2 regions of the Streptomyces sp. NPDC031554 genome follow, and region 2 is predicted to be linked to the other one. Evidence: predicted binding sites of a transcription regulator. Region 2 holds the regulator's gene; the other holds the start of a gene.
What was found. Region 2 encodes HspR, which represses chaperone genes until heat shock. Its sites were predicted from a motif close to TTGAGNNNNNNNNNCTCAA; they were not measured.

Region 1 (12,045 bases), on a different contig from region 2:
CCGGTCCCCGCACGGGCGGGACCCGCCGGGACCGGCGTCACGCGGCGACCGGGACCTCCGGCACGACCCCGTCCGCCGCCGGGGCCAGCGCCAGCTCCAGGACCTGGCGGACGTCGGTGACGGCGTGGACGTCGAGCGTGTCCAGCACCTCCGCCGGGACGTCGTCCAGGTCGGGCTCGTTGCGCTTGGGGATGACGACGGTCGTCACACCCGCCCGGTGCGCGGCGAGCAGCTTCTGCTTCACCCCGCCGACGGGCAGGACGCGGCCGGTGAGCGAGACCTCGCCGGTCATCGCCACGTCGGTGCGCACGAGCCGTCCGCTCAGCAGCGACGCCAGGGCCGTCGTCATCGTGACGCCCGCGCTCGGGCCGTCCTTGGGCACCGCGCCCGCCGGGAAGTGGATGTGCACGCCCCGGTCCTTCAGGTCGGCCACCGGCAGTTCCAGTTCGGCGCCGTGCGAGCGCAGGAAGCTCAGCGCGATCTGCGCCGACTCCTTCATCACGTCGCCGAGCTGACCGGTCAGGGTCAGGCCGGCGGCGCCCGTCTCCGGGTCGGCCAGGGACGCCTCGACGAAGAGGACGTCGCCGCCGGCGCCGGTGACCGCGAGCCCGGTGGCGACACCCGGCACCGCGGTGCGCCGCTCGGCCGGGTCCTGGGCGGACTCGGGCACGTGGTGCGGCCGGCCGATCAGCTCGCGCAGGTCCTCCGCGCGGACGGTGAGCGGCAGCTCCCGCTCGCCCAGCTCGTGCCGGGCGGCGACCTTGCGCAGCAGCCGGGCGACGGACCGCTCCAGGGTGCGCACGCCGGCCTCGCGCGTGTACTCGCCGGCCAGCCTGCGCAGCGCGTCCTCCTCGATGATCACCTCGTCCTCGGCGAGACCGGCCCGCTCCAGCTGGCGCGGGAGCAGGTGGTCGCGGGCGATGACGACCTTCTCGTCCTCGGTGTAGCCGTCGAGGCGGACCAGCTCCATGCGGTCCAGGAGCGCCTCCGGGACGGCCTCCAGGACGTTGGCGGTGGCCAGGAAGACGACGTCGCTCAGGTCCAGCTCCACCTCCAGGTAGTGGTCGCGGAAGGTGTGGTTCTGCGCCGGGTCCAGCACCTCCAGCAGGGCCGCCGCCGGGTCGCCGCGGAAGTCCGACCCCACCTTGTCGATCTCGTCGAGCAGGACCACCGGGTTCATGGACCCGGCCTCCTTGATCGCGCGCACGATCCGGCCGGGCAGCGCGCCGACGTACGTACGGCGGTGGCCGCGGATCTCGGCCTCGTCGCGCACGCCGCCGAGGGCGACGCGGACGAACTTGCGGCCCATGGCGTGGGCCACGGACTCGCCGAGGCTGGTCTTGCCGACGCCGGGCGGGCCGACGAGCGCGAGCACGGCGCCGCCGCGCCGGCCGCCGACGACCCCGAGACCCCGGTCGCTGCGGCGCTTGCGCACCGCGAGGTACTCGGTGATCCGCTCCTTCACGTCCTCCAGGCCGGCGTGCTCGGCGTCCAGGACCGCCTTGGCGCCCCGGATGTCGTAGACGTCCTCGGTCCGCTCGTGCCAGGGCAGTTCCAGGACGGTGTCCAGCCAGGTGCGGATCCAGGAGCCCTCGGGGGACTGGTCGCTGGACCGCTCCAGCTTGTCGACCTCCTTGAGGGCGGCCTCGCGCACCTTCTCCGGCAGGTCGGCGGCCTCCACGCGGGCGCGGTAGTCGTCGGACTCCTCGCCCTCCTGTTCGCCGTTCAGCTCGCGCAGTTCCTTGCGGACGGCTTCCAGCTGGCGGCGGAGCAGGAACTCCCGCTGCTGCTTGTCGACGCCTTCCTGGACGTCCTTGGCGATGGTCTCGGCGACGTCCTGCTCGGCGAGGTGGTCGCGCAGCTGGCGGGTGGCGAGCCGGAGCCGGGCGACCGGGTCGGCGGTCTCCAGCAGCTCCACCTTCTGCTCGGTGGTCAGGAACGGCGAGTAGCCGGAGTTGTCGGCGAGGGCGGAGACGTCGTCGATGGCCTGGACGCGGTCGACGACCTGCCAGGCACCGCGCTTGCGCAGCCAGGCGGTGGCGAGCGCCTTGTACTCCTTGACCAGCTCCGCGGCGTGGCCGGGCAGCGGATCGGGTGCGCTCTCGTCGATCCTCGTCCCCTCGACCCACAGCGCCGCACCGGGGCCGGTGGTGCCGGCGCCGATCCTCACGCGGCCGCGGCCGCGGATCAGGGCGCCCGGGTCACCGTCGGCCAGCCGGCCGACCTGCTCGACCGTGCCCAGCACGCCGGTGCTCGCGTACGACCCGTCGATGCGCGGCACCAGCAGGACCCTGGGCTTGCCGGGCTCGGAGCGGGCGGCGGCCTGCGCGGCCTCGACCGCGGCGCGTACGTCGTTGTCGTTGAGGTCGAGCGGAACCACCATCCCGGGCAGCACGACCTCGTCGTCGAGCGGCAGCACGGGCAGGGTGAGCGGTGTGAACGCTGCGGACTCAGCAGCCATGATCTCCCCTTAGGCAGTCAAGTTGAGTTATGCCGACTCAATGCACGTGAGTCCCCGAATGTTCCCCGCCCCGGCCGCCGTTCGCTGTCGGCGATCACGCCTGTCACCGTCACCGGACGGCGGCATAAGCTCACCGTAATAGCCTAATAACGCGAGAGACCATTACGGGAGATGTCGTGGGCGGCGTCGTGCGGGCATGGGTGGACGGTTGGGTCGTGTCGCGCGGGGCGGCCCCTCCGGTGCGGGAGCCGTGGGGGTTCACCGTGGACGTCGGGCAGCCGGCGCACGTGTCGCGGCACGTCCTCGCGGCGGTCGGCGACGACGTCGAGGAGGAGACCGTGCGCGAGGTCGCGGGCGGTGTGCGGGCCGCCGGCGTGTGGCTGAAGGTGTTCCGGGACCCGGCACCGGTCGGGAGCTGGCTCGGGAAGGGCTGGTGGGTGGATCCGGAGCCCGGCTGGCTGATGACCGTGCCGCTGCCGGCCCGGGCGGGGCACCCGCGCGTGCCCGACGGGTACCACCTGCGCCGCTGGACGCGCGGCGGCGTCACCCGCCTCCTGGTCACCGCGCCCGACGGTTCCTTCGCGGCCCGCGGCCAGGTCGCCCCGACCGGCGCCACGGCGGTGGTCGACCAGGTAGAGACCGCGCCCGGGCACCGGCGCCGCGGCCTGGGCGGCCTCGTCGTGCGCCTGCTGACCGAGCGGGCGGCCGCCGAGGGCGCGGAGACGGGCGTCCTGGCGGGGACCCCGGCCGGCCGGGCCCTCTACGAGTCCCTGGGGTGGACGGTGACGGCACCGCTGACCAGCGCGAGATTCACGGGGCCCGGCGAGGCCGCCGGCCAGCCGCGGGCCCGTACGCGTTAGCCGCGGGCACGCGCGCGTCGGCCGCGGGCCCGTACGCGTTGGCCGCGGGCACGTACGCGTGGCAGGGCGCCGGGCACCGCCGGCCCCCCACCGCTCACCCGTGCCCCGCACGCGCACCGCTCCCCGGACGCCGCACCCACGGCCAGGTCGCGACGCCGATCGCCAGGGCGATCAGATGGCCCCAGTCGCTCAGCGGGTCGGCGAGGACGAGCAGGTTCCTCAGGAGGATCCCGCCGGACACCGCGAGGAGCAGCCGGCGCGGCCAGGGACCCAGCAGGCCGGCCAGCGCGCCGGCGCTCGCCGCGACGCCGAAGCTGACGCCGTAGTCGAGGCGGTGCAGCGAGCTGTCCGGAAGACGGCCCGCGAGGACGGCCAGACCCACCGGGACCTCGGTCGCCAGGGTGGCCAGGACGTGTCCGAGCAGGAAGACGCCGGCCGCGCGGGCGCCTCCGACGCGCCGCTCCAGCGCGGCGAGGACCAGCAGGAAGCCGAGCGTGAACGGCGACCCGATCCCGCCGGCCACCCACAGCGCGCTGGCCAGCAGCACCGGCACCGGGGCGTGCAGCAGGTGCGCGACGTCGGTGCTGGAGTTCTCGTGCAGGACCCGTACGAGCGCGGGGTCGGCGTGCGCGGCGACGTACGACGTGACGGCGAGGAGGAGGGCGTAGAAGAAGGTGAAAGGGGTGCCGGCGGGCGTGGGCAGCGGGTGCCGCGGGCGCGAGCGGGACCGGTCGCGCGCCGGGTCCCGGGACACGGACGGACCGTGCCGGCCGGAGAGCGGTGCCGGTGAGCCGGCCGGGCCGGGCGGTGCCGCGGTGCCGGCCGGCGCGCGTTCCGCCGTGGCGCACTGTTCCACCCTGGGGCGCTCCTTCCGTTCCCCGCGTCCCTCGAGGCCCTTGTCCCGTGTCCGGCGCCACGCGACGGCCGGTCCTCGGCGCCCCCGGACGGCGTCGGCACCGGCGTACGTCAACCGCGCCTACCCCGCTCACCCCCGTTCGAACACGCCTGCCCCCGATATTCCCCGACGAGCCGCCAGGTCCGGTGCCAAGATGGCCCGATGCCCGTCTCCTACGACTCCCCCGAAGTCCTGGACCGTCGTGAGGGCCCCTACGGCGAGGTCGTCCTGCGCCGGCACGGGGGGCTGCTCCAGATCATCGCCAATGGCTGTTTCCTGATGGACACCTCCGACGGCCGCTCGGAACGCCTCCTGATGGACGCCGCGCTCGCCGCGCTGGACGGCCGTCCCGCACCGGATGTGCTGATCGGCGGCCTGGGCGTCGGATTCTCGCTCGCACACGCCGCCGCCGACCCCCGGTGGGGCCGGATCACCGTCGTGGAGCGCGAGCGCGCCGTGATCGACTGGCACCTCGACGGCCCGCTCGGCGCCGTCTCCCGCGCCGCCCTCGCCGACCCGCGCACCACCGTCGTGGAAGCGGATCTCCTCGATCACGTCAATGAGACATCCGACACGTTCGACGCCTTGTGCCTCGACATCGACAACGGACCCGACTGGACCGTCACGGAGGGCAACGGCGGCCTGTACTCCCCGGCCGGACTCGCAAGCTGCGCAAGGGTGTTGAGGCCCGGCGGGGTACTCGCGGTATGGTCCGCACAGCCGTCTCCCAAATTCGAGGGAACCTTGGGGAATGCCGGGTTCCAACAGGTGCGTACCGAAGAGATCCCGGTTGCCCGAGGCGTGCCGGACGTCGTGCACCTCGCCGTCCGACCTGGATAGCAAAGCCGCGGTGACTCCCCGTACGCTGCTGCCCTGACGCAGGTCATCAAGGCGTCAACCGCAGTCATGCGCAGAAAAGGAATCACCCCACTGGTTCCGGAAAGCACACTTCAGGGGCGGGCGATGGAGCAGACACACACCGCGCACAACGGCACGGCGACGGCGACACCCGGCGCGCAGCGCCGGGTCCTGGTGGTCGAGGACGACCCCACGATCGTCGACGCCATCGCGGCCCGCCTGCGCGCCGAGGGATTCCTCGTGCAAACGGCGGGTGACGGCCCGGCGGCCGTCGACACCGCGGAGGCCTGGCAGCCCGATCTGCTGATCCTCGACATCATGCTGCCCGGCTTCGACGGTCTGGAGGTCTGCCGTCGCGTGCAGGCCGCCCGCCCGGTGCCGGTGCTGATGCTCACCGCGCGCGACGACGAGACCGACATGCTGGTCGGGCTGGGTGTCGGCGCCGACGACTACATGACCAAGCCGTTCTCCATGCGGGAGCTGGCCGCGCGCGTGCACGTCCTGCTGCGCCGCGTGGAGCGCGCCGCGATCGCGGCCTCGACGCCGCGCAGCGGGATACTGCGGCTCGGCGAGCTGGAGATCGACCACGCGCAGCGCCGGGTCCGGGTGCGCTCGGAGGACGTGCACCTCACGCCCACCGAGTTCGACCTGCTGGTGTGCCTGGCGAACACCCCGCGCGCGGTGCTCTCCCGCGAGCAGCTGCTGGCGGAGGTGTGGGACTGGGCGGACGCCTCCGGCACCCGCACCGTCGACAGCCACATCAAGGCGCTGCGGCGGAAGATCGGGGCCGAGCGGATCCGCACGGTGCACGGCGTGGGCTACGCGCTGGAGACCCCGACGCCATGAGCCGCGGGCCGGACGGACCGAGAAGCCCCGGGGGCCCCTGGGGCGGTGTACGCCCGTTCTCGATCAAGACCAAGCTGGGGGCGCTGGTCGTCATCTCGGTGCTGATCACCACCGGGCTGATGATGATCGCCATGCGCACCGAGACCGAGCTGCGCTTCATCACGGTCTTCTCGATGATCGCCACCCTGCTGATCACGCAGTTCGTGGCGCACTCGCTCACCTCGCCGCTGGACGGGATGAACACCGTGGCCCGGTCCATCTCGCACGGCGACTACACCCGCCGGGTGAGCGAGAACCGCCGTGACGAGCTGGGCGACCTGGCCCAGACGATCAACGTCATGGCGGACGAGCTGGAGGCGCAGGACCGTCAGCGCAAGGAGCTGGTGGCCAACGTCTCGCACGAACTGCGCACCCCCATCGCGGGTCTGCGCGCCGTCCTGGAGAACGTGGTCGACGGGATCGCCGAGGCCGACCCCGAGACCATGCGCACGGCGCTGAAGCAGACCGAGCGGCTCGGACGGCTGGTGGAGACCCTGCTGGACCTGTCCCGCCTCGACAACGGCGTCGTACCGCTGCGCAGGCGGCGCTTCGAGGTGTGGCCGTACCTGTCGGGGGTGCTGAAGGAGGCCAACATGGTCGCCTCGGCGCGCGCCACGATGGGCTCGGGCGGCAGCCACACGCGCACGGACGTCCACCTGCACCTGGACGTGAGCCCTCCGGAGCTGACCGCGCACGCGGACCCGGAGCGCATCCACCAGGTCGTCGCCAACCTCATAGACAACGCGGTCAAGCACAGTCCGCCGCACGGACGGGTGACGGTCAGGGCGCGGCGCGGGCCGCTGCCGGAGTCGCTGGAGCTGGAGGTCCTGGACGAGGGACCCGGCATCCCCCGTTCGGAGTGGCACCGCGTGTTCGAGCGGTTCAACCGGGGCGCCGTCCGCCGTCCGCACGGTCCGGGCAGCGACGGCGGCACGGGACTGGGACTGGCGATCGCCCGCTGGGCGGTCGATCTGCACGGAGGCCGGATCGGAGTGGCCGAATCCGAGCGGGGTTGCCGGATTCTTATCACTCTTCCGGGAGACTCCTCCGTTCCAAGTTGACGTAAAGTCTGCGGCGGAGCCACAAGATCCACAGGCGTTCGCGCGGGCGGATCCGTGGGGTCGGGCATCCCGCCGGCCCAGGTCGGCCCAGGTCCGCACGCTGAGCGCGCGTGACCCGCATCGACCTGCGTCGACGCACCCGTTCCAGTGCGCAACCGCGTTTGTTTCCCGCCATTTCCTCCCCCGAAACAGCCCTTGTGATGTGACTTACGCGACGATGCGGTGGCCCGGTCTGACCTTCACCGGCTGGGAGGCGTAGCCTTTATTCCCGCTGTCCATCACCTTGTGAAGCGGAAGAGGGCGGTTGCCGCCGTGTCGCCACAGTCCCCCAGTAACGCATCGAGCTCCCCCGGTCTTCGGCCGGGCGGTGCCCCCACGACCGACGCAGACCAAGCGGGCAGGAATCCCGCTGCCGCGTTCGGACCGAACGAGTGGCTCGTCGACGAGATCTATCAGCAGTACCTCCAGGACCCGAACTCGGTAGACCGTGCCTGGTGGGACTTCTTCGCCGACTACAAGCCGGGCGCGGCCGCGCCGTCGGCTCCGGCGGGTACTGCGGCCGCGGGGGCCGCAGCGCCCTCCACCGCGCCCGCGGCGCCCGCCGCCCCGGCGGCTCCGGCCGCCCCGGCCCAGGCCGCCCCCGCGCCCGCCGCCCCCGCGCCCGCCGCGCCGAAGCCCGCCGCCGCGGCTCCGGCACCCGCGAAGGCCGCGGCCCCGGCCGCGAAGCCGGCCGCCAAGGCCGCGCCCGCCGCCTCCCCCGACGGCCCCGAGTTCGTGACGCTGCGCGGCCCGTCCGCCGCGGTCGCCAAGAACATGAACGCCTCGCTGGAGCTGCCCACGGCCACGTCCGTGCGCGCGGTCCCGGTGAAGCTGCTGTTCGACAACCGCATCGTCATCAACAACCACCTCAAGCGCGCCCGGGGCGGGAAGATCTCCTTCACGCACCTGATCGGCTTCGCGATGGTGCAGGCCATCAAGGCCATGCCGTCGATGAACTGGCACTACGCGGAGAAGGACGGGAAGCCCACCCTCGTCAAGCCCGCGCACGTCAACTTCGGCCTGGCCATCGACCTGGTGAAGCCGAACGGCGACCGCCAGCTCGTCGTGGCCGGCATCAAGAAGGCCGAGACGCTGAACTTCTTCGAGTTCTGGCAGGCCTACGAGGACATCGTCCGCCGCGCCCGCGACGGCAAGCTGACGATGGACGACTTCACCGGCGTCACGGTCTCCCTGACCAACCCCGGCGGCCTCGGCACCGTCCACTCCGTCCCGCGCCTGATGCCCGGACAGTCGGTCATCATGGGCGTCGGCTCCATGGACTACCCGGCGGAGTTCCAGGGCACCAGCCAGGACACCCTGAACAAGCTCGGCATCTCGAAGGTCATGACGCTCACGTCGACCTACGACCACCGGGTCATCCAGGGCGCCGCGTCCGGCGAGTTCCTGCGGATCGTCGCGAACCTCCTCCTCGGCGAGCAGGGTTTCTACGACGACATCTTCGAGGCGCTGCGCATCCCCTACGAGCCGGTCCGCTGGCTCAAGGACATCGACGCCAGCCACGACGACGACGTCACCAAGGCCGCCCGCGTCTTCGAGCTGATCCACTCCTACCGGGTCCGCGGCCACGTCATGGCCGACACCGACCCGCTGGAGTACCGCCAGCGCAAGCACCCCGACCTCGACATCACCGAGCACGGGCTCACCCTGTGGGACCTGGAGCGCGAGTTCGCCGTCGGCGGCTTCGCGGGCAAGTCCCTCATGAAGCTGCGCGACATCCTCGGCGTGCTGCGCGACTCGTACTGCCGCACCACCGGCGTCGAGTTCATGCACATCCAGGACCCCAAGCAGCGCAGGTGGATCCAGGACCGCATCGAGCGCTCGCACACCAAGCCGGAGCGCGAGGAGCAGTTGCGCATCCTGCGCCGGCTGAACGCGGCGGAGGCCTTCGAGACCTTCCTGCAGACGAAGTACGTCGGCCAGAAGCGCTTCTCCCTGGAGGGCGGCGAGTCCGTCATCCCGCTGCTCGACGCGGTGCTCGACTCGGCCGCCGAGTCGCGCCTCGACGAGGTCGTCATCGGCATGGCCCACCGCGGCCGGCTGAACGTGCTGGCGAACATCGTCGGCAAGTCGTACGCGCAGATCTTCCGCGAGTTCGAGGGCAACCTCGACCCGAAGTCGATGCACGGCTCCGGCGACGTGAAGTACCACCTGGGCGCCGAGGGCACCTTCACCGGCCTGGACGGCGAGCAGATCAAGGTCTCGCTGGTCGCCAACCCCTCGCACCTGGAGGCGGTGGACCCGGTCCTGGAGGGCGTCGCCCGCGCCAAGCAGGACATCGTCAACAAGGGCGGCACGGACTTCACCGTCCTGCCGGTGGCCCTGCACGGCGACGCGGCCTTCGCGGGCCAGGGCGTGGTGGCCGAGACCCTGAACATGTCGCAGCTGCGCGGCTACCGCACCGGCGGCACGGTCCACATCGTCATCAACAACCAGGTCGGCTTCACCGCGGCCCCCGAGTCCTCGCGTTCCTCCATGTACGCGACGGACGTGGCCCGCATGATCGAGGCCCCGATCTTCCACGTGAACGGCGACGACCCGGAGGCCGTGGTCCGCGTCGCGCGGCTCGCCTTCGAGTTCCGCCAGGCCTTCAACAAGGACGTGGTGATCGACCTCATCTGCTACCGCCGCCGCGGTCACAACGAGTCGGACAACCCGGCCTTCACCCAGCCGCTGATGTACGACCTGATCGACAAGAAGCGCTCGGTGCGCAAGCTCTACACCGAGTCCCTCATCGGTCGCGGCGACATCACCCTGGAAGAGGCCGAGCAGGCGCTGCAGGACTACCAGGGCCAGCTGGAGAAGGTCTTCACGGAGGTCCGCGAGGCCACCGCGCAGCCCACCTCCGGCACCTCCCCCGACCCGCAGGACGGCTTCCCGGTCACGGTGGACACCGCGATCTCGGCGGAGGTCGTCAAGCGCATCGCCGAGTCCCAGGTCAACATCCCCGACCACATCACCGCGCACCCGCGTCTGCTGCCGCAGCTCCAGCGCCGCGCCTCGATGGTCGAGGACGGCACGATCGACTGGGGCATGGGCGAGACGCTGGCCGTCGGCTCCCTCCTCCTGGAGGGCGTCCCGGTCCGCCTGGCGGGCCAGGACTCCCAGCGCGGCACGTTCGGCCAGCGGCACGCCGTGATCATCGACCGGGAGACCGGCGAGGAGTTCACGCCGCTGATGTACCTCTCGGACGAGCAGGCGCGCCTGAACGTCTACAACTCCCTGCTGTCCGAGTACGCGGCGATGGGCTTCGAGTACGGCTACTCGCTGGCCCGCCCCGACGCGCTCGTGCTGTGGGAGGCGCAGTTCGGCGACTTCGTCAACGGCGCCCAGACGGTCGTGGACGAGTTCATCTCGTCGGCGGAGCAGAAGTGGGGCCAGACGTCCGGCGTCACCCTGCTCCTGCCGCACGGCTACGAGGGCCAGGGACCGGACCACTCGTCCGCCCGCCCGGAGCGCTTCCTCCAGATGTGCGCCCAGAACAACATGACGGTCGCCATGCCGACCCTGCCGTCGAACTACTTCCACCTCCTGCGGTGGCAGGTGCACAACCCGCACCACAAGCCGCTGGTCGTCTTCACCCCGAAGTCGATGCTGCGCCTCAAGGCCGCCGCGTCGAAGGCGGAGGAGTTCACGGCGGGCCAGTTCCGCCCGGTCATCGGCGACTCCTCGGTGGACCCGGCCGCCGTCAGGAAGGTCGTCTTCTGCGCCGGCAAGGTCTACTACGACCTGGACGCCGAGCGTCAGAAGCGCGGCATCACGGACACCGCGATCATCCGCATCGAGCGCCTGTACCCGCTGCCGGGTGCCGAGCTCCAGGCGGAGATCGCCAAGTACCCGAACGCCGAGAAGTACCTGTGGGCCCAGGAGGAGCCGGCCAACCAGGGTGCCTGGCCGTTCATCGCCCTGAACCTGATCGACCACCTGGACCTGGCCGTCGGCGCGGACGTGCCGCACGGCGAGCGCCTGCGCCGCATCTCGCGGCCGCACGGCTCGTCCCCGGCGGTCGGCTCGGCCAAGCGCCACCAGGCCGAGCAGGAGCAGCTGGTGCGTGAGGTGTTCGAGGCGTAGGCGTCCTCGACCGCGGACAGCGTCGGACAGCGGCGGGGCCGCACCTCCTCACGGGGGTGCGGCCCCGCCGTTTCGCGGGCGGGACGCACGGTTGTCGCACGGGCGGGGTGCGTGCTTGTCACGGGGCGGGGTTCCGTCGTTTCGCGGGGCGGTCCGGCTGCCGGCCGGGGGCGGTCCGGCCGGCCGCGCCCACTTATCCTTGACCCATGTACTTCACGGACCGTGGCATCGAAGAGCTGGAGAAGAGGCGCGGCGCGGAGGAGGTCACCTTCGAGTGGCTCGCCGAGCAGCTGCGGACGTTCGTCGACCTGAACCCGGACTTCGAGGTCCCGGTGGAGCGGCTGGCGACGTGGCTGGCCCGACTGGACGACGAGGACGACGAGTAGGTCCACCGACGTCACGCCGGTCGCGTGTGGGGGCGCCCCGAGGGGCGCCCCTTTTTGCGTGCCCGTCGGCCGCGGGAACGCCGTCACCGGAAAGAGTGCCTTGACTTCCGAGGTCCGCGATATATCGTGTTTTACGTGAGACGCGATATGGCGTGTCGTGTCGCCGAGGAGGTCGTCCCCATGCCCGAATGGTCCGTCACCGAGCCGAGGAAGCTCTCCTTCGACGAGCCGGTGAGCGAGCTGCACGTCCGCATCGTCGAGGGAACGGTCAACGTGGTGGGCACCGAGGAGGATTCGGCCCGCCTGGAGGTCTCCCACCTCGAAGGGCCCCCGCTCCTCGTGAGCCACCGGGACGGAGCGCTGACGGTGGCGTACGAGGACCTGCCCTGGAAGGGCTTCCTCGCCTGGCTCGACCGCAAGGGCCGGCGGCGCGATGCCGTCGTCTCGCTCGCCGTCCCGGCCGGCACCCGTGTGGAGGTGGGCGTGGTGAGTGCCGGCGCGGTGGTCTCCG
Region 2 (12,045 bases):
CCGTGCGGGCGGCGCCGGGCCGGACCGGGCGCCGCTGGACCTCTGAGGGCCGTCCGACGGCCCGGTGCGGGCTCTGCCGGGTCTGCCCGGACCGGGCACCCTCTCCGACGCCCTCGGGAGCCGGTACGGGCCGCGGGAGCCGGCACGGGCCGCGGGAGCCGGAAGCCCGGCAACACCACGGAAGTCCGGAGACCGGGAACGATCACGGCGGCCGGAGGCCCGGGAACAGCCGCGCGGACCGGGGCCCGTCGGACCGGCCACCGGAGAGGATGAAAGAGCCCGTAGAGGCCGTGGACGCCGGAGGCCCGGCGTCGGACGGTCGAGCGGTCTCAGGGCCGGCGGGCCGGCCCCCCGCCGCCGGGCAGGGCCCGTCCCGGCCGTGCGGGACGACGTCCGCCCTCCGCCTCGCCCTCGTCCCCCGGGAGGCGTACGCGGGCGTCGGCGGCGCTCCGGTGGCCGGCCCGGCGCCTCGTCACGGACGGGCGAGGACGGCGGCCGGGGGCCCCGTCCCCGCCGGCTCGCGCGCTCAGTTCAGGTTGAGGGCCTGGCAGGCGGCCGCGTACTTGGCGGTGCAGATGTCGGACGGCTTGTAGATGCCGTCCGCGATGACGGTGTCCTTGATGTTCTTCTTCGTCAGCGCCACCACGGTGACCAGCTGGGCCGGGATGTCCTTGTCGGTGGGGCTGTCGATCTTGTCGCGGGTCAGGGCGTCGAACTCGATGTCACGGCCCTGGACCTTGGCGACGGCCATCTCCGCGGCCGCCTCCGCCATCTGCGGGTAGGGCTTGTACACGCTCATGTACTGCTCACCTGCGAGGATCCGCTGCACCGCGGGCAGCTCCGCGTCCTGGCCGGTGATCGGCGGCAGTTCCTCGACGCCCGCGGCGCGCAGCGCCTCGATGATGCCGCCGGCCATGGCGTCGTTGGCCGAGTAGACGGCCGCGATGTTGCCCTTGCCGATCTTCTCGATCGCCTCGGCCATGTTGGAGCGGGCGATCTTCGGGCTCCAGTCCTTGGTGTCGAAGGACTCGGAGATCGTCACCCGGCCGTTCAGTTCCGACAGCGCGCCGTCCTTGAACTGCTTGGCGTTCGGGTCGGTGGGCGAGCCGTTCATCATGACGATCTTGTCGGCGGTGCTGGGCGTGTCGATCGCCTCGACCAGGGTGCGGCCCTGCACCTCGCCGACCAGCTCGTTGTCGAAGGAGACGTACGCGTCGATCGGGCCCTCGGCCAGCCGGTCGTAGGCGATGACCGGGATGCCGGCGTCCTTGGCCTTCTGCACGGTGTCCGCGATGGCGTGCGAGTCGACGGCGTCGAGCAGGATGATGTCGACCTTCTCGTCGATCATCCGTTCCATCTGGCTCACCTGGGTCGCGCTCTTCGCGTCCGCGTTGGCGTACTCCGTCTTGCCCTTGTCGCCGGTGAGGGAGGCGACCCTCTCCTTGATGATGGGGTAGTCGAACTCCTCGTAACGGGTGTTCGTCTTCTCCGGCATCAGCACGCCGACGGTGATGTCGTTGCTCTTCGTCGGCGTCGCTTCGCCGCCGTCCTCCGCCGCGCTCAGCATCCCGCATCCCGCGAGCGAGAGGGACATCGTGGAGGCAGCCACGGCTATGGCGATACGACGCATTCGAGGGCTCACTTCAGGTGCGTTCCGGACATGGGTGCGACATGTTGTCCCAGGTGGCTCAAAAGCCAACGCGGCGGCGACCACCGGCGTCAAGCCGTACTACTTAACGAAGTGACAACATCACCCTCCGCTTAGCGCGTGAAGGCGCATGAAGACCGGGCGGAAACCCTTCAAAACCCCTTTACGGACCCTTCACCCGGCACGGGTTTCGCACCTCCGCGAACGGCCGCCCGGAGCCCCGCACTCTCACGGACCGTCATCACGGCGGGCCGCCTGGCCGTCCCGCCCGAACACAGGACCGCACGAAGTCGGCCGATCCTCCTCCCCACCGCCGGCACCGGTTCGGGGCGCCGCCCGGACGACCGCCCGGTCCCCTGCCGTCCCGGCCTCCCGCCCGCCCGGGCAGCGCGAAGGGGCCCGGAGGAATCGACCTCCGGGCCCCTTCGGACGTGCCGACGCGTCGTCAGTCCGCGGACTGCTGCCGCTTCGGGCGCCACACGACCAGGGCGCTGGTCTGCTGGACCTCCTGGTAGGGCACCAGGTCGCGCCGGTAGGAGGCGTGCACGGCGGCCTCGCGCTGCCGCATGGTCGCCGCCGCGCCGTCGAGGGCGTCCTCCAGCTCCGCGATGCGGGACTGGAGGGCGACGACCTGGTTCTCCAGTTCGATGATCCGCTTGATGCCCGCCAGGTTGATGCCCTCGTCCTGGGACAACTGCTGCACCGTGCGCAGCAGTTCGATGTCACGGGCCGAGTAGCGGCGGCCCCGGCCGGCGGTGCGGTCCGGGGAGACCAGCCCCAGGCGGTCGTACTGGCGCAGGGTCTGCGGGTGCAGACCGGAGAGCTGGGCCGCCACCGAGATGACGTAGACCGGGGTCTCCTGGGTCAGTTCATACGGATTGCGCCGACGGCCGTCCATCACTCTCAAGCTCCCTTCGCTGCCTCGAACAGCTCCTCCCGCGGATCCTCACCCGCGGTCGCCTCGCGATACGCCTCCAGTGCGTCCCGAGCCTTCCCCGAGAGGTCCTTCGGCACACTCACCTCCACGGTGACCAGCAGATCGCCGCGGGTGCCGTCCTTGCGGACTGCGCCCTTGCCGCGCGCCCGCATGGTGCGCCCGTTGGGCGTGCCGGGCGGCAGCTTCAGCGTGAGCGAGGGGCCGCCCAGCGTGGGCACCCTGATCTCCCCGCCGAGGGCGGCCTCCGTGAACGTCACCGGGACGGTCACCGTGAGGTTGTCGTCCTTGCGGCCGAAGACCGGGTGCGCGTCGACGTGGACGAGGACGTACAGGTCGCCGGCCGGGCCGCCGCGCTCGCCGGGCGCTCCCTTGCCGCGCAGCCGGATGCGCTGCCCGTCGGTGACGCCCGCCGGGATGCGGACCTGCATGGTGCGGGAGGACTTGGCGCGGCCGCTGCCCTTGCAGTCCGTGCAGGGGTGCTCGGCGATCAGGCCGCGGCCCTTGCAGTCCGGGCAGGGATCGGTCAGCGAGAACCCGCCGCCCGAACCCCGCGCCACCTGGCCGGTGCCGACGCAGGTCGGGCACACGCGCGGCGTGCCGTTCTTGTCGCCGGTGCCGGAGCAGGCCTTGCAGGGGGACTGCGAGGACATGCGCAACGGGACCGTCGCGCCCTCGATGGCCTCCGTGAAGGTCAGGGTGACCTCGGTGTCGATGTCCTGGCCGCGCCGGGGCTGGGTCCGGGTGGTGCCCGTGCCGCCGCGGTTGAACAGGCCCCCGAAGACGTCGCCGAGTCCGCCGCCGAAGCCGCCGGCTCCACCGCCGGCGCCGCCGCCCTGGGCGCCCCCGAAGAGGTCGCCCAGGTCGAAGTTGAAGGAGCCGCCGCCCGTGCCCGGCCCCGGGCGGAATCCGCCGTTGCCGAAGAGGGCGCGTGCCTCGTCGTACTCCTTGCGCTTCTTGGGGTCGCCGAGGACGTCGTTCGCCTCGGAGATCTCCTTGAAGCGCTCCTCGGCCTTGGTGTTGCCCTTGTTGGCGTCCGGGTGGAACTCGCGGGCGAGCTTCCGGTACGCCTTCTTGATCTCCGCCTCGGTGGCGTCCTTGGGGACGCCGAGGACCTTGTAGTAGTCCTTCTCGATGAAGTCCTTGGTGCTCATCCCCGACGTCCCTCCTTCCTCATCCGCTCGTCAAGCTCAGCCCTCGTCCGGGCCACCGCTCTCCTTGTCGTCGCCGGCCTCCGCCTCGTCGCCCTTGACGGCCTGTGCGCCGGGCTGGGGCTCGGCGACCGCCACCCGCGCGGGGCGGATGGTGCGTTCGCCGAACCGGTACCCGGGCTGGAGAATCGCCACGCACGTCGTCTCGGTGACGTCCGGGGCGTAACTGTGCATCAGGGCTTCGTGGATCGTCGGGTCGAAGGGCTCGCCCTCCTTGCCGAACTGCTGCAGGCCCATCTTCGCCGCCACGGTCTCCAGCGACTCGGCGACGGACTTGAACCCGCCGACGAGTTCGCCGTGTTCCCGCGCGCGGCCGATGTCGTCGAGCACGGGCAGGAGTTCGGTCAGGAGGTTCGCGACGGCGATCTCCTTGACCGCGATCCGGTCCCGCTCGACCCGGCGGCGGTAGTTCTGGAACTCGGCCTGGAGGCGCTGGAGGTCCGCCGTGCGCTCGTCGAGCGCCTTGCGGGCCTGGTCCAGCTGGGCCACCAGGGCCACGTTCTGGTTCGCGTCCCCGGCCGGGGCCGGCTCCTCCGCCGTGGCGGAGGAATCGGCCTGCGGCTCGGCGTCTTCAGGGGTGGCGCCGGAGGGGACGTCGGGCTTCTCCTCGAAACCCGGGGTCTCCTCCGTCACGCGGCACCGTCCTTGCGCTCGTCGTCGACGATCTCGGCGTCCACCACGTCGTCGTCGGCGGCCTTGGCGCCGGCACCCGGAGCCTCGCCGCCGGCGGCCTGAGCGGACTGGGCGTCGGCGTACATGGCCTGGCCCAGCTTCTGGGAGACGGCCGCGACCTTCTCGGTGGCGGTGCGGATCTCGGCGGTGTCCTCGCCCTTGAGGGCTTCCTTCAGCTCGCCGATCGCGCCCTCGACCTCGGTCTTGATCTCGCCCGGGACCTTGTCCTCGTTGTCCTTGAGGAACTTCTCCGTCTGGTAGACGAGCTGCTCGCCCTGGTTGCGGGCCTCGGCGGCCTCACGGCGGCGGTGGTCCTCGTCCGCGTACTGCTCGGCCTCCTGGCGCATGCGGTCGACCTCGTCCTTCGGCAGCGAGGAGCCGCCGGTGACGGTCATCTTCTGCTCCTTGCCGGTGCCGAGGTCCTTCGCCGTCACGTGCATGATGCCGTTGGCGTCGATGTCGAAGGAGACCTCGATCTGCGGGACGCCGCGCGGGGCCGGCGGCAGACCGGTCAGCTCGAACATCCCGAGCTTCTTGTTGTACGCCGCGATCTCGCGCTCGCCCTGGTAGACCTGGATCTGCACGGAGGGCTGGTTGTCCTCGGCGGTGGTGAAGATCTCGGACCGCTTGGTCGGGATCGTCGTGTTCCGCTCGATGAGCTTCGTCATGATGCCGCCCTTGGTCTCGATGCCGAGGGACAGCGGGGTGACGTCGAGGAGCAGGACGTCCTTGACCTCGCCCTTGAGGACACCGGCCTGGAGCGAGGCGCCGATGGCGACGACCTCGTCCGGGTTCACGCCCTTGTTGGCGTCCTTGCCGCCGGTCAGCTCCTTGACGAGCTCGGCGACGGCGGGCATGCGCGTGGAGCCACCGACGAGAACGACGTGGTCGATCTCGGACAGGGCGATGCCGGCGTCCTTGATGACGTTGTGGAACGGCGTCTTGCAGCGCTCCAGGAGGTCGGCGGTCAGCTGCTGGAACTGGGCGCGCGTGAGCTTCTCGTCCAGGTGCAGCGGGCCCTCGGCGGACGCCGTGATGTACGGCAGGTTGATCGAGGTCTCGGTGGACGAGGACAGCTCGATCTTGGCCTTCTCGGCGGCTTCGCGGAGGCGCTGCAGGGCCATCTTGTCCTTGGCGAGGTCCACGCCGTGACCGGACTTGAACTGCTGCACCAGGTAGTCGACGACGCGCTGGTCCCAGTCGTCACCACCGAGGTGGTTGTCGCCGTTGGTGGCCTTCACCTCGACGACGCCGTCACCGATCTCCAGGAGGGACACGTCGAAGGTGCCGCCACCGAGGTCGAAGACGAGGATCGTCTGGTCGTCCTTGTCGAGGCCGTACGCGAGCGCGGCCGCGGTGGGCTCGTTGACGATGCGCAGGACGTTGAGACCGGCGATCTCACCGGCCTCCTTCGTCGCCTGGCGCTCGGAGTCGTTGAAGTAGGCCGGGACGGTGATGACCGCGTCGGCCACCTTCTCGCCCAGGTAGGCCTCGGCGTCCCGCTTCAGCTTCTGCAGGATGAACGCGCTCATCTGCTGCGGGTTGAAGTTCTTCCCGTCGAGCTCGATCGTCCAGTCCGTGCCCATGTGACGCTTCACGGAGCGGATGGTCCGGTCCACGTTCGTGACCGCCTGGCGCTTCGCCACCTCGCCGACGAGCACTTCACCGTTCTTGGCGAAGGCGACGACGGACGGCGTGGTCCTGGCACCCTCGGCGTTGGTGATGACGGTGGGTTCGCCGCCCTCCAGAACGCTGACGACGGAGTTGGTTGTGCCCAGGTCGATGCCGACCGCACGTGCCATGGTGATCTTCCTCCAGCTGACTTGAGTGGAACAGGCTCAAGTGTGCACGACACTCACCGCCCGGTCAACAGACATGAGTCAGCGGGACTCAACTCTTATCCGTTCCTTACACGCAAGGGGCCGTTGACCTGCGATGACGTGATGCGGCGAGGTGCCCGCAAGGGTGATTCGACCGACTCCCGAGGGGGCTGGACCAGGGACGCGGGGGGACGCCGGGAGCGGTGACGGTGCTGCGGGGACAGGCCCTGCCCCTGACGCGCGCGGGTGTACCGGTCCGCACGCGTCCGCGGGCCGGTACGCGCCTGCCCCGGCACACGTCCGCGCACACGCCACAGCACCAGGACGGCGGCCAGGGCGCCGCCCGCCACCCAGAGCGCGGCCGACGCGCCCAGCGTCCCGGCGTGCACCAGCGTCCCCACGAGCACCCCCGGGAGGGCGGCCGCGCCGACGGCCACCGTCACCCCCGCCGGGGTGAGGCCGAGCCGGCGCAGCCGGTGGGCGAGGTGGTCGGGACCGCGGCGCAGCAGCGGGCGCCCGGCCGCGCGCCGGGCCAGCACCACGAGGGCGACGTCGGCCAGGGGGACCGCGGCGAGCGCGAACAGCACGCCCGCCCCGGTGGCCGCGTCCTGCCCCGCGCGCGCGGTGACGGCCGCCGAGGCGAGCAGGAAGCCGGTGAACAGGGCGCCGCAGCCGCCGAGCGCCACGCGCGCGGGGGGCCAGTTGTGCAGGAGGAAGCCGGTCAGCGCGGCGGCGAGCACGCTCAGCAGCATCACCGGCCCGTCCATCAGCTCGGCCGCGGCGCAGGCGGCCGCTCCGAAGGCGGTGACGACCCCGACGGTGCCGGCCGCCCCGTCGGCGTGGTCGAGCGCCCGGAAGGCGAGGGCGGCGCAGACGATCCAGCCGACGGCGGCGACCCCGGCGGGCACACCGGTGTCGGCGTACGGGACGACGAACGCCGCCGCCACGGCCGTACCGACGAGGAGGAACCGGGTCTTGAGCCCCCAGACGTCCGCCACCAGCCCGAGGGCGGCGACGCCCGCCCCGCCGGCGAGGAGCGCGCGGGTCCCCCCGTCGAGCGGCGCGAGGCCGGTGCGGTCGCCGGTGACGGCGACCGCGCAGGTGGCGAGCACGACGGCCACTCCCCCGGACAGCGGCACGCGTCGCTGGCGCTGCCGCCGGTCGAGCAGTCCGAGCCGCAGGGCGGGCACGCGCAGCAGCGCGGCGAGGACGGCGGTGAGCAGCAGGGCGGTGGCGGCGGCGGCGATCCCGTAGAGCACGGCTATAAATTAGTCATAAATGTATCTATTTGGTACGAATAACACGGTCGGATTTCCCCCGCCCTCCGAGCCGGCCCCGAACCGTTTCCCGCACCGCCCCTCGAACCCCCTCCGGCGCTCCCGCCGGGTCCCCTCCAGCCCTCCCGCCGGGCCCCTTCCGGGCAGGCCGCCGCGCCGCTCCCGCCCCTGACCTGAGGTGACCCTCAGCGATCCAGATCACCCCGTGCCCGGCTACAGTGCGGCGGAAGATAGGGGTAGTCTCAGACGGACTGCATAAGTTACCGCTTAGTAATGTCGGCGCCGCCGACGAGACCCCGCAAACCTCGCAGGCCCGAGGAGCCCCCATGCAACTCGCCGCGATCATCGTGTCGCTGGCCCTGACCGTGGTCGGCGTCGCCCTGCTCGCCCGCGCCATCGGCCAGTTCGTCCGGTACTTCAAGCTGGGCCAGCCGGTCCCGGCCGGCACCCGGACCGACAACCCCTACCAGCGCAGCGTGACACTCGTACGCGAGTTCCTCGGCCACACGCGCATGAACCGCTGGGGCATCGTCGGCGTCGCCCACTGGTTCGTGGCCGTCGGCTTCCTGACGCTGCCGCCCACCCTGGCGCAGGCCTTCGGCCAGCTCTTCCAGGCCGACTGGACGCTGCCCCTGATCGGCACGTTCCTGCCGTTCGAGATGTACATCGAGTTCATCGGCGTGATGACGATCCTGGGCATCGCCGTGCTCATCGTGATCCGCCTGCTGAGCCTGCCCTCGCGCCCCGGCCGCAAGTCCCGCTTCGCGGGCTCCAAGTCCGGTCAGGCGTACTTCGTGGAGTACGTCATCCTCACCATCGGCCTCGCCATCTACGTGCTGCGCGGCCTCGAGGGCGCGCTCCACCACGTCGAGCACTACGAGGCCGGCTACTTCGCGTCGTACCCCCTGGTCCTCGCGTTCAAGGGCCTCTCGGTCGGCACCCTGCAGAACCTCGTCTACCTCGCGGCGATGATCAAGATCGGGACGTCCTTCGTCTGGATGATCGTCGTCTCGCTCAACACCAACATGGGTGTCGCCTGGCACCGCTTCCTCGCCTTCCCGAACATCTGGTTCAAGCGCGAGGCGACCGGCGGCACGGCCCTGGGCGCCCTCCAGCCGATGACCTCCGGCGGCAAGCCGATCGACTTCGCCGACCCCGGCGACGACGACGTCTTCGGCGTCTCCCAGGTCGAGCAGTTCTCCTGGAAGGGCCTGCTGGACTTCTCCACCTGCACCGAGTGCGGGCGCTGCCAGTCGCAGTGCCCCGCCTGGAACACCGGCAAGCCGCTCTCCCCGAAGCTCCTGATCATGTCGCTGCGGGACCACGCGCACGCCAAGGCGCCCTACCTGCTCGCGGGTGGCGGCAAGTCCATGGAGGGCGAGGAGAAGGCGTCCGAGGAGCAGCTCCGGGACGTCCCCGCCGCCGCGCTGGCCGAGGCCGAGCGCCCCCTCATCGGCACCGCCGAGGAGAACGGCGTCATCGACCCGGACGTCCTGTGGTCCTGCACCACCTGCGGCGCCTGCGTCGAGCAGTGCCCGGTCGACATCGAGCACGTCGACCACATCGTCGACATGCGCCGCTACCAGGTCATGATCGAGTCCTCGTTCCCGTCCGAGGCGGGCACGATGCTCAAGAACCTGGAGAAGAAGGGCAACCCCTGGGGCCTGGCCAAGAAGCAGCGCCTGGAGTGGACGAAGGAAGTCGACTTCGAGGTGCCGGTCGTCGGCAAGGACATCGAGGACCTCTCCGAGGTCGAGTACTTGTACTGGGTCGGCTGCGCGGGCGCCCTCGAGGACCGCACCAAGAAGACCACCAAGGCCTTCGCCGAACTCCTCCACATCGCGGGCGTCAAGTTCGCGATCATGGGCGGCGACGAGAAGTGCACCGGTGACTCCGCCCGCCGCCTCGGCAACGAGCCCCTGTTCCAGGAGCTCGGCATGGAGAACGTCATGGCACTGAACATGGCGTTCGGCGAGGAGACGGACGACGAGGGCAAGGTCGTCGAGGCGTCGCGCAAGCCGACGTCGGCGAAGAAGATCGTCGCCACCTGCCCGCACTGCCTCAACACCCTCGGCAACGAGTACCCGCAGCTCGGCGGCGACTACGAGGTCATCCACCACACCCAGCTGCTCCAGCACCTCGTCGACGAGGGCAAGCTGATCCCGGTGACCCCGGTCGACGGCCTCATCACCTACCACGACCCGTGCTACCTGGGCCGCCACAACAAGATCTACTCGCCGCCGCGGGAGATCATGACCGCGGTGCCCGGACTGCGCCAGCAGGAGATGCACCGCCACAAGGAACGCGGCTTCTGCTGCGGCGCCGGCGGCGCGCGGATGTGGATGGAGGAGCGGATCGGCAAGCGCATCAACAACGAGCGTGTCGACGAGGCCCTGTCCCTGAACCCCGACATCGTCTCCACCGCCTGCCCGTTCTGCCTGGTCATGCTCACGGACTCCGTGAACGGCAAGAAGAACGAGGGCAAGGCCAAGGAGTCCGTCCAGGTCGTGGACGTCGCCCAGCTCCTCCTCGACTCCGTCAAGACCCCGGTCGACGACGAACCCCCCGCGGGCTCGGCCGAGTCGGAGAACGAGCCGGAGCCCCAGCCGGTGAAGTGACCGCCGGCACCGGTACGCCGCGACGCCCCCGTCCCCCGCGGACGGGGGCGTCGTCGTACCGGCGGCCGTGCGGGGACCCCGGCGACCGGCCGCGACGGCCGCGACGGCCGCGACGCGGGTCGTCGGCCGCCGGTACCACGGCCGTTCGGCGGGTCCCGGCCCCGGCGCCGGGACCCGCCCCGCGGGTCACCCGGACGGTCGCACGGGTGACCCCTTAGGGGATGTCACAGGTCGGCCGCAATGCCGCCCCCGGAGGGCCGGGCCCCGCACGTCACTCTCCGGGACCAGGTACGTTCGATGACGTGGCTGGATTCAGGATCGGACGAGGCGGCCGGGACGGCCGCGCCCCGCAAGCGCGACCCCATGACCCTCCCCGCGGGCGGCAGACGCCCCCGGGGCCGTCGCCGCACGGCTACTCGCCGCAGCAGCAGCCGTACCCGCCGCAGCAGCGGCCGCAGTACGGCGGCGGGGGCGGAGGCCAGCAGTGGCCCCCGTCCGACGGCGGCGGCCAGGGCGGCGGCGAGCCGGAGTACTTCGGCGGCGGCGACCACTACGGTGCGCCCCCGCACGACCCGTACGCCGCGAACAACCCGGGTCACACCCAGGCGTTCTCGATCGACGACCACCAGCAGTACAACCAGGGCGAGACGTACCACGCGGGCGCCGCGGCCCCGGCCGGCCCGACCGGCCCGCGCCTGCACTGGAAGCAGCTCCTGCGGGGCGTCGTCCTCTCCCCCGACCAGACCTTCCTGCGGATGCGGGACTACACGCTGTGGGGCCCCGCCCTCGTCGTCACCTTCCTCTACGGCCTGCTCGCGGTGTTCGGCTTCGACGACACCCGCGAGGACACGATCAACGCGACGCTGTCCAACGCGATCCCGATCGTCCTGACGACGGCCGTGGCGATGGTGATCAGCACCTTCATCCTGGGCGTCGTCACCCACACCCTGGCCCGCCAGCTCGGCGGCGACGGCGCCTGGCAGCCCACGGTGGGCCTCTCCATGCTGATCATGGCCCTCACGGACGCGCCGCGCCTGGTCTTCGCCATGTTCCTGGGCGGCGACGCGTCGTTCGTGCAGCTGCTGGGCTGGGCCACCTGGGTGGCCGCCGGCGCCCTCCTCACCGTCATGGTGAGCCGCTCCCACGACCTGCCCTGGCCGAAGGCCCTGGGCGCCTCGGCGATCCAGCTGGTCGCCATCCTGTCGATCGTGAAGCTGGGCACCTTCTGACCCCGCCCGGCAACGACACGGAGAAGGCCCCCGGACATCCGGGGGCCTTTCCGGTTTTGGAGGTCCGGAGGGGACGGCGTCTCGCGGGGGCCGACGCCGGCCGGGGCCGTCTGACGCCCGCCGTCCAGGGACGGCGGGCGTCCGGGGCCGACGCCGGCCGAGGGCGGCGGGCGCCCAGGGACGGCGAGCGTCCGGGGCCGGTGCCGTCCGGGAACGGCAGGCGTCCGGGAACGGTGCCGGCCGGGGGCGGCGGGCGTCAGACAGCCGGCTCGGGCTGCGGTTCGGGTTCCGGCGCCGGCACGGCCTTCGGCTCCCACCGCGCGGTCGTCCGTACGTAGCCGTAGATCACCGAGCCCATCGCCAGCAGGAGAAGCGGTCCGAACACCCACGGGTGCGCGGCCATCTGCGACGGCAGGTAGCGGTACGACAGCAGCAGCGCGGCGAAGACCGCCGCGCCGTACGCGGCCAGCCGCAGCCCCGACCGGTCCCAGCCGTGGTCGAACGCGCGCAGGGCCGCCTCGATGGTGAGCGTGAACACCACTCCGGCGATGAGGTCGGCGCCGTAGTGGTAGCCGAATCCCAGCGTCGCGCAGAGGGTGGCGATCAGCCAGAACGTGCCCGCGTACCGCAGGACGC

Region 1: the regulator HspR is predicted to act here: its motif matches at 2,484-2,502, upstream of lon (endopeptidase La).

The regions. Positions count from the first base shown of each region.
Region 1 is NZ_JBVIKX010000001.1:486,821-498,865, forward strand. It holds gene lon (endopeptidase La) at 38-2,461, opposite strand; gene ACZ5FU_RS02095 (GNAT family N-acetyltransferase) at 2,638-3,321, shown strand; gene ACZ5FU_RS02100 (rhomboid-like protein) at 3,416-4,075, opposite strand; gene ACZ5FU_RS02105 (spermidine synthase family protein) at 4,379-5,056, shown strand; gene ACZ5FU_RS02110 (response regulator transcription factor) at 5,180-5,920, shown strand; gene ACZ5FU_RS02115 (sensor histidine kinase) at 5,917-7,020, shown strand; gene ACZ5FU_RS02120 (multifunctional oxoglutarate decarboxylase/oxoglutarate dehydrogenase thiamine pyrophosphate-binding subunit/dihydrolipoyllysine-residue succinyltransferase subunit) at 7,333-11,148, shown strand; gene ACZ5FU_RS02125 (DUF6104 family protein) at 11,355-11,534, shown strand; gene ACZ5FU_RS02130 (DUF4097 family beta strand repeat-containing protein) at 11,715-12,045, shown strand, end outside.
Region 2 is NZ_JBVIKX010000003.1:273,263-285,307, forward strand. It holds gene ACZ5FU_RS09900 (sugar ABC transporter substrate-binding protein) at 527-1,630, opposite strand; gene ACZ5FU_RS09905 (heat shock protein transcriptional repressor HspR) at 2,094-2,546, opposite strand; gene dnaJ (molecular chaperone DnaJ) at 2,552-3,736, opposite strand; gene grpE (nucleotide exchange factor GrpE) at 3,773-4,426, opposite strand; gene dnaK (molecular chaperone DnaK) at 4,423-6,267, opposite strand; gene ACZ5FU_RS09925 (MraY family glycosyltransferase) at 6,363-7,544, opposite strand; gene ACZ5FU_RS09930 (heterodisulfide reductase-related iron-sulfur binding cluster) at 7,889-10,180, shown strand; gene ACZ5FU_RS09935 (Yip1 family protein) at 10,402-11,409, shown strand; gene ACZ5FU_RS09940 (phosphatase PAP2 family protein) at 11,666-12,045, opposite strand, start outside.